2 regions of the Mesorhizobium sp. ISC15 genome follow, and region 1 is predicted to be linked to the other one. Evidence: predicted binding sites of a transcription regulator. Region 1 holds the regulator's gene; the other holds the start of a gene.

Region 1 (4,422 bases):
ACGAAACGCCAATGACCTTGTCCTTCGCCTGTGCGACCGACGCGAGCGTCAGCGACATGGCGACCCCCGCCAGGATGGCGGCTGCGAATCTCTTCATGATAGTCCTCCCTGCGCCGCGATACGGCGCGACCAAACTGGCCCGAAGGCCGGCACAAAGGCTCTATTTTTTCGAGCCTCGAAAAAATACTGGTCCAACGCCGAAGCGCTGTCAACATCAATTCTGATGGATTTTGATGTCCCTGCCGACTTTTTTCGAGCCCCGGAATAAACAATGACAGGGCCTTCTGCTTCTGCCAGTATTTGTCGGACGCTACCGACGGCTTCCGGTTCATGAGCGGCCGCGGCAAGAGGGAGGAAGCAAAAGAATGTCGGTTGGAATCCGTCATGACGATTTGCGTCGGCGCAACCGGGCGATGGTGATTTCGGCCGTACGCCGGGCAGGCCAGCCGTCGCGAACCGAGATCGCCGCGACCACCGGCCTCAGCCATTCGACCATATCGGCGATCTCTTCCGACCTCATCCAGGAAGGCATCCTGACCGAGAGCAAAGCGAGCGAGACCGTTTCGCTGAAACGCGGCCGGCCGCAGGTCGGCCTTAGCCTCAATCCGGAAGCGGCAGCGGTGTTGGCCGTCGTGTTGTCGCTGAATTTCCTTTCGGTCGCCGTCATCGATTATGCCGGACAAGTGGTCGCCGAGGAACAGCGCCGGCTGGACACGCTGACCATGTCGCGCGACGAGCTGATCGACGAATGTGTCGCCATCGTCCGGCGCCGGCTCGAAGATCCCGATCTCGATGTCCAAAGCGTCGCCCGCATCGCGCTGGCGATCCAGGGCATCACCGATTCCCATGCGCGCGCCATGTTGTGGTCGCCGATCACGCCGCAGACGAACATTGCCTTCGCCGACATTCTGGAACGTGAGTTCGGCATCCCGGCCATCATGGAGAACGACTGCAACATGATGGCCGTGGCGCTGCGCTGGCGCGACCCGGATCGCTACCGCGACGATTTCATCGCCATCCTGCTCTCCCACGGCATCGGCATGGGGCTGGTGCTGAAGGGCGAACTGTTCACCGGCACCCATTCCTCAGGCGGCGAATTCGGCCACATGATCCACCGGCCGGGCGGCGCGCTTTGCCGCTGCGGGCGGCGCGGCTGCGTCGAGGCCTATGCCGGCAACTACGCCATCTGGCGCAATGCAAGGCAGTTGAGCGAGAACGCCGAGCCGGTCGCCGATGTCAGCGACGCCGAGATGCGGGCACTGGCGGCCCGGGCGCGCCAGACGGACGGACCCGAGCGCGAAGCCTACCGCAAGGCCGGCGAAGCGCTCGGCTTCGGGCTTGGCAGCCTGTTCGCGTTGATCGATCCGGCGCCGGTCGCCATGGTCGGCGCCAGCGCTGCCGCCTTCGACCTGATCGAGCCGGCCCTGCGCGAGGCCATCGCTCAGACCGCCGGCGGTCAGCATTCGGGTTCGATTTCCTTCGACACCGAGCCGAACGAGCTGCCGCTGATCCGCGAAGGCTGCGCCATGCGAGCGCTGAGCTTCGTCGACCAGGAGATTTTCGCGCCGGGCGCGCAAGGGAAGTCCGGCACGGCCAGGAAGCACGTGGCCTGAATGGAAGAACGCAGCTTGAATTCAGGCAGTCTGTTCAGTCTTCCCTGATCGCATAGCCCGCGCCGCGGATGGTGCGGATGACATCGGGCATGCGGCCATTGTTGACCGCCTTGCGCAGCCGGCCGACATGGACGTCCACCGTGCGCTCGTCGATGTAGATCGTCTCGCCCCAGACATTGTCGAGCAACTGGCTGCGCGAGAACACCCGACCCGGGTGCCGCATCATGAATTCGAGCAGCCGGAATTCGGTCGGCCCGAGCCGGATCTCGCTCTTCTTGCGATAGACCCTGTGCGATTCGCGATCGAGCATGATGTCACCGACCTTCAGCACGCTGGACAGCACTTCGGGCTTGGCGCGGCGCAGCAGCGCCTTGACCCTGGCCATGAATTCCGGTGTCGAGAACGGCTTGACCAGATAGTCGTCGGCCCCGGTCGAGAGGCCGCGCACCCGGTCGCTTTCCTCGCCGCGCGCGGTCAGCATGATGATCGGCAGCCGCTCGGTTTCGGGACGCACCCGAAGGCGACGGCAAAGCTCGATGCCCGAAACCGCCGGCACCATCCAGTCGAGCACCAGAAGATCGGGCACGTTTTCCTGAAGCCGGATTTCGGCCTCGTCGCCGCGCGTCACCACCTCGACCTGATAGCCTTCGGATTCCAGATTGTAGCGAAGGAGGACGCCCAGCGGCTCTTCGTCCTCCACCACCATGATGCGCGGCGCGATCATCGGCCGGTTACCCCTGTCATGTCGCCGACGCCGACATCGTCGTTTCGTCGAGCTTCGGTCGATCCGCCGGCAATTGCTGCCCGGTCACGACATAGTAGGCGTTTTCGGCGATGTTGGTGACATGATCGCCGATACGCTCGAGATTCTTGGCGCAGAACAGAAGATGCGTGCAGGCGGTGATGTTGCGCGGGTCCTCCATCATGTAGGTCAGGAGTTCGCGAAAAACCGCCGTGTATTTCACGTCGATCTTCTCGTCGGCGGCGCGCAGCTCTTTCAACGCGCCGGCGTTGCGCGACACATAGTGCTCGACCACGCCGCGGAGCTGCTCGAGAACGAGATCCGCCATCGCGTCGATACCGTGCGAGAGATTACGCGGCGTGGCGCTCTGCCCGACGGCGCTGACCCGCTTGGCTATGTTCTTGGCCAGGTCGCCGATGCGCTCGAGATCGCCGGCCATCCGGATTGCGCCAACCACGGCGCGCAGATCTTGCGCCATCGGCTGCCGCTTGGCGATCAGCGTGATCGCGCTGTCGTCGAGTTCGCGCTGCCGCGCATCCATGATGGCGTCATCCGAGACGACGCGCTGCGCCATCGCATTATCTGACGCAAGCAACGCGCGGATCGACGCTGCGACCATCGCGGCGGCGAGCTCGTCCATGTCGCGGATCAGCCTGTCGATGTGCTCCAATTCCTCGTCGAAAGATGCGACGGTATGTTCACCCATGATACTGTCCTCGTGCTCGAAAATTAGCCGGACCGCTTAGCCGAACCGGCCGGTGATGTAGTCCTGGGTGCGCTTGTCGTCGGGGTTGGTGAACATCTTGTCGGTCGCGCCCTCCTCGACCAGATAGCCGAGATGGAACATCGCCGTGCGTTGCGACACACGCGCTGCCTGCTGCATCGAATGGGTGACGATGACGATCGTGTAGTTCTGGCGCAGTTCGTCAATCAGTTCCTCGACACGGGCGGTGGCGATCGGATCGAGCGCCGAACAAGGCTCGTCCATCAGGATCACTTCCGGCGACACAGCGATGGCGCGCGCAATGCACAGACGCTGCTGCTGGCCACCGGAAAGGCCAGTGCCCGACTCGAGCAGGCGATCCTTGACCTCGTTGAACAGGCCGGCCTTCTTCAGGCTCGATTCGACGATGCCGTCCAACTCCGCCTTGCTCCTGGCCAGACCGTGAATGCGCGGACCGTAGGCGACGTTTTCGTAGATCGACTTCGGAAACGGGTTCGGCTTCTGGAACACCATGCCGACGCGAGCTCGCAGCTCGACGACATCGATTTTCGGGTCGTAGACATCCTCGTTGTCGAGCGTGATCTTGCCGCTTACCCGCGCGATGTCGATCGTGTCGTTCATTCGATTCAAGCAACGCAGAAAGGTCGACTTGCCGCAGCCCGATGGGCCGATCAACGCCGTCACCTGGTTCTCGCGGACATCGAGATCCACGTCGAACAGAGCTCGCTTCTCGCCGTAATGAACGGAGACCTTTTCGCCCTTCATCTTGATCGAAGGCTCGTTGGTTCCGCTACTCAGTTTCTGCTCGACGCTGGCTTCCGTCATGATGTTCATATCCTCTACTCCTTACCAGCGCCGCTCGAAGCGCCTGCGCAGTATCACCGCGATGGCATTCATGATGACCAAAAACACCAGCAAAATCAAAATCGCCGCCGAAGTCTTCTGCTGGAACCCCGCTTCAGGAAAATCGGCCCACATGAATATCTGCACCGGCAGGATCGTCGCGGGATCGGTGAAGCCACCGGGAATGTCGACGATGAAGGCGACCATGCCGATCATCAGCAACGGCGCGGTTTCACCCAGCGCATGCGCCATTCCGAGGATGGTGCCGGTCATGATACCCGGCATCGCCAGCGGCAGGACGTGATGGAATACGGTCTGGACCTTGGACGCTCCGATGCCAAGCGCCGCCTCGCGGATCGACGGTGGCACGGCGCGCAGCGAAGCGCGTGAGGCGATAATGATGATCGGCAGGGTCATCAGCGCCAGCACCATGCCGCCGACCACCGGGGCCGAGCGCGGCAGGCCGAAGAAATTCAGGAATACGGCAAGTCCAAGCAGGC
Region 2 (4,422 bases), 680 kb from region 1:
CCGTCAGCCCACGGGCTTCGAATCATTGGGCGGTCTGACTGTCGGTCATATCGCGCATGTCCCCTTTGGAGCGCAACCGGCGTGGTGAGCACCGATGAATTGGTGGCAGCGAGAACGGAACGGAAGCCCATCAATCGGGCATAAACTGGCAATTGGGCATAAAAAGGAGAGGCTTCGGTCGCGCCGAAACCCCTCCTTCACGATTTGTCAGCGTGGACCTTGGACCGAGATGTGCTCTAGAGCGCCTCATCGTTTCACGGAAACGCCGAACCGCTCTATCTCTTTGTTTTTGCGCAATTCCCTAGGGAAAGCGCTAAGCGCTTTTCCCCGGAAAACCGTTTCACACTTTTCCTGGAATTGCTCTAGACCGCAATCTTGCCGCCGCCCTGTTTGGTGATGGCGACGACCGACGGCCGCACCGGCATGTCGGGCTTGAAGTCGGGCCAGCGGGTCGACAAGTCCTCATAGTAAGAGGGACGGCCAAAAGGCTCCCAGTCTTCGCCGCCATCGGCCGGATGCTGGACGGCGACGAAAGCGGTCTGGTCGTCCGGCGTGAATAGCGGGCCGCACATTTCGGCGCCGATCGGCACGCGGAAGAACAGCTTTGATGTCGCCCGCGCCTCGCCTTCGGTGTCGACCGCCCACAGGCCGTCGGTGCGGCCGGTCGCCTTCGGGCCCTGGCCGTCAGTCGAAACCCAGAGCCGGCCGGCCGCATCGACGGCGCAATTGTCCGGCATGCCGAACCAGCCATTGGCGGTCGTTGCGGTCGAGAAGGTGGCGCCGACTTCGGCCACGGCGGGGTCGCCGCATTTCAACAGCACTTCCCACTTGCCCTTGGCAGCAGTGAAATCGCCGCCGTCCTCGACGATCTCGATGATGTGGCCGAAGGCGTTTTCGGCGCGCGGGTTGGCGGCGTCGACCTGGTCGGCCTTGCGTTTCGAATTGTTGGTCAGCATGACGTAGACCTTGCCATTGGCGGCATTGGGTTGGATATCCTCGGGGCGGTCCATCTTGGTGGCGCCGAGCAGGTCGGCGGCACGGCGGGTCTCGATCAGCACGTCGGCCTGGCTGGCAAAGCCGTTCTCGGCGGTTAGCGGACCCTGGCCAAAGACGACTGGCAGCCATTCGACCGACCCGTCCTCGGCGAATTTGGCGACATGGAGCGTGCCGTCGTCGAGAAGATCCAGGTTGGCGGCACGGTCCTCGGCGTTGAATTTGCCTGTGGTGACGAATTTATAGACATAGTCGAAACGCTCGTCGTCGCCGAGATAGAAGACGACACGGCCATCCTTGGCGACGATCGATTCAGCACCTTCATGCTTGAAGCGGCCCATGGCGGTGCGCTTCTTCGGCGTCGAAGTCGGATCGTTGACGTCGACCTCGACGATCCAGCCGAAGCGGTTGGCCTCGTTCGGCTCCTTGCCGAGGTCGAAACGGTCGTAATGCGCCGCCCACTCATAGGCGCCCTCGGGAATGCCCAGGCGCTTGTAGTTGGCCGCTTCCGCGTGACCGGCCGGCAGTTCGCCCGAGAAATAGCCGTGGATATTTTCCTCGGCCATGACATAGGTGCCCCAGGGCGTGACGCCGCCGGCGCAATTGTTGACGGTGCCAATGACCTTGGTGCCGGTCGGGTCGGCATTGGTCTTGACGCGGTCGTGGCCCGCGACGGGGCCGGACAGCGCGATCTCGGTGTTGGAGGTGATGCGGCGATTGAGCTTGCCGTCGCGCACCACCTGCCATTTGCCTGATACCTTGCGGATCTCGACGATGGTGCCGCCATGCGCGGCCATCTCGACATCGACCTGTTCCTTGCTCAGCGGCGCCTGCTTGGCCTCACCATCGACGATGGTGACGAGGCCCGGGAACATCAGATGCGGGTTGGTGTATTCGTGGTTGACCACCAGCAGGCCATGCTCGGCCGAGCCGTCGAGCGGGATGTAGCCGACATAGTCGTTGTTGTAGCCAAACTGTCTTTCCTGAGCCTGCGCCGACTGTTTAGTCGGATCGAATTCCGGCGAATCGGCAAACAGCGGATCGCCCCAGCGCAGCAGCACGTCGGCGTCATAGCCCGGAGCGACATGATGCTTGTCGTCGACACCTGCCTCGACCTCGTCGAACGTGAAGGCCGAGCCGCCGGCGGCGCGGGCATCGTCGGCGAGGATCAGCGCGAGCGGGCTGACGGTGACGGCGATGGCGGTTGCCGCGAGCGATCCCTGTAGAAAACCGCGGCGCGAGAAACGCGCGGCGATGATCTCGCCCATCGTCTTGTTGTCAGTGGGATTGGTTCCTGGCCCATCGTTTTCCTCGAGCAGACTGGTGCGGAACTGGGCGTCGGGGGAGCGATGTTCGGTCGAGCGATGTTCAGTCATGGGGGGCTTGCCTCTGGCTTCTTTGGGATGGCTGGAGCGTCTTGCTTGACTGACCGCGTATCGCCGGGAGATCACAGTTTGATGACGTTGCCGGCCAATTTCCAGCCCCGATTTCATGTCCATGATCAGCCCCGCTTGACCGCGACCGATGCTTCGGAAACAAGATCTGCTGCAGGCGCGGAAGCACCGCTTCGAGAGGGACAAAAAGTGAGTTTTTGGGGACTGGGGCAGCTCGGCATTTCTACAGTGATCTTCCTGCTGGCGGCGACGGCGGCGAAGCAATGGGGACTGGCGCCGAGCCTCGGCAAGATCGTTCTGACCTTGGCGCTCTATTCGCTGGGCAATCTGATCATGCTGAGGCTGATCCGTGAATTCGGCATGTCGGTGTCTTTCAGCCTGTCGGCGGTGATCCAGCTGGTGTCGGTGAACGTCGTGGCCCTGGTCTTCTTCGGCGAGCGCGTCAATGCGTTGCAGGCGACTGGCATCGTGCTCGCCGTCGCAGCTGTGGCGCTGATAACGCTCGGACCCTATCTGCAAAAATTGTAATTGCGAGGGTCGATGAAGAATACCGCAAACAAGTTGCTCAACTGGATCGAATTCCCGGTGCTGCTGGCCGGACTGGTCATCGCCGGCGGATTGTGGGGGTTCGAGGAGCTGATGGAGGTGGCGCGAGACACCACGCCGCACGCCTTCGATACGGAAATCCTGCTCGCTTTCCGTGAAGCGGGCCAGCCTGACAATCCGATCGGACCGCCATGGCTGGAAGGAGCGATGCGCGACCTCACCAGCCTCGGCAGCGCCAGCGTGCTCGTGCTGACCACTGCTGCGGTGATCGTTTATCTGCTGCTGATCCACAGACCGGGACCAGCGTTTCTCGTTTTCGTGGCAGTGGCGGGCGGGCAGGCCCTGTCGAGCACGCTGAAGCTCGGAATCGACCGGCCGCGCCCCGATCTGGTCTCGCATCTCGCCGACGTGGCGACGCTTTCGTTTCCGAGCGGCCATGCGATGCTGTCGGCGGTGACATATTTGACGCTGGGCAGCATGGCGTCGCGCTTCCTGCCTGGGCGAACGACCAAGATCTATGTGTTGGCACTTGCGGTGCTGACGACCCTGCTGGTCGGCATCAGCCGCGTCTATCTCGGTGTTCATTGGCCGTCCGACGTGCTGGCCGGCTGGTGTGCCGGCTTCGCCTGGGCGATGCTGTGCTGGCTGGCCGCACGGACGCTACAGCGATGGCGCGGGCACACCGACGGCGGCTGAACCGGCCGTCAGAACGACGCTGCGGCTAATTCTCCTCGAAATTTGCGGCGCCCGAGGGCCTACTGTCCTAGCTGGCACGCAAGCTCTGCAGGACACAACCGATCTTGGTGCGTGCATGTCTGACATATGCATCATGATGCTTGAACCATCAAAATGATAGTATTATGCATGGGAATGCAGACTCAGACGGGGGTTTTTAGCCGATGATCACTGCCGCGCAGATGCGCGCCGCAAGGGCGCTGGCCGGCATCGATCAGAAGACGCTCGCCGAGCGCGCCGGGGTTTCGCTTCCAACCATTCAGCGCATGGAAGCGAGCGACGGCGTGGTCAGGGGCGTGGTCGATACGCTGATGAAGGTCATCCAGGCCCTCGATGGGGCCGGCGTGGAACTGATCGGCGAGAACCAGGCCAGCGAGCGCGGTGGCAGGGGCGTGCGCCTCAAGCCGGTCGTGCCGCGGAACCCGCCGGGCTGAGTCGACAAAGTCGCGACGGCGACCGCCGACAGTCCTGCCGACGATCCCCGCCGCCTTCTTGGTTTTATGCATGCCCCAAAACCGCTCAGCATTTTTGGGCGACATGCATCAGGAGCGGAAGGTAGTCCATGGATCGAACCCGACGGGCAATTCATCAACCGGCGCGGCCGGCATTTTCCGAACTGTTCACACCGAAGCTGGTGACGGTGCTGCGCGAGGGCTATACGCTTGGGCATTTCAAGGCCGATGCGATCGCCGGATTGACCGTGGCCATCGTGGCGCTGCCGCTGTCGATGGCGATCGCGATTGCTTCCGGCGTG

Evidence for each region. Region 1 encodes PhoB, which activates phosphate uptake and scavenging genes when phosphate is short. Its sites were predicted from a motif close to TGTCATNNANCTGTCAT; they were not measured.
Region 2: RPG13_RS06400 (PhoX family protein) is a predicted target of PhoB. The motif match lies at 2,440-2,456, and genes of this name have one in related genera.

What each region holds. Positions count from the first base shown of each region.
Region 1 is NZ_JAVSPX010000001.1:595,940-600,361, forward strand. Features, by position in the region: gene xylF (D-xylose ABC transporter substrate-binding protein) at 1-97, opposite strand, end outside; gene RPG13_RS02955 (ROK family protein) at 366-1,613, shown strand; gene phoB (phosphate regulon transcriptional regulator PhoB) at 1,648-2,337, opposite strand; gene phoU (phosphate signaling complex protein PhoU) at 2,354-3,061, opposite strand; gene pstB (phosphate ABC transporter ATP-binding protein PstB) at 3,098-3,913, opposite strand; gene pstA (phosphate ABC transporter permease PstA) at 3,926-4,422, opposite strand, start outside.
Region 2 is NZ_JAVSPX010000001.1:1,276,220-1,280,641, reverse strand. Features, by position in the region: gene RPG13_RS06400 (PhoX family protein) at 363-2,369, opposite strand; gene RPG13_RS06395 (hypothetical protein) at 2,577-2,915, shown strand; gene RPG13_RS06390 (phosphatase PAP2 family protein) at 2,928-3,629, shown strand; gene RPG13_RS06385 (helix-turn-helix domain-containing protein) at 3,833-4,102, shown strand; gene RPG13_RS06380 (SulP family inorganic anion transporter) at 4,231-4,422, shown strand, end outside.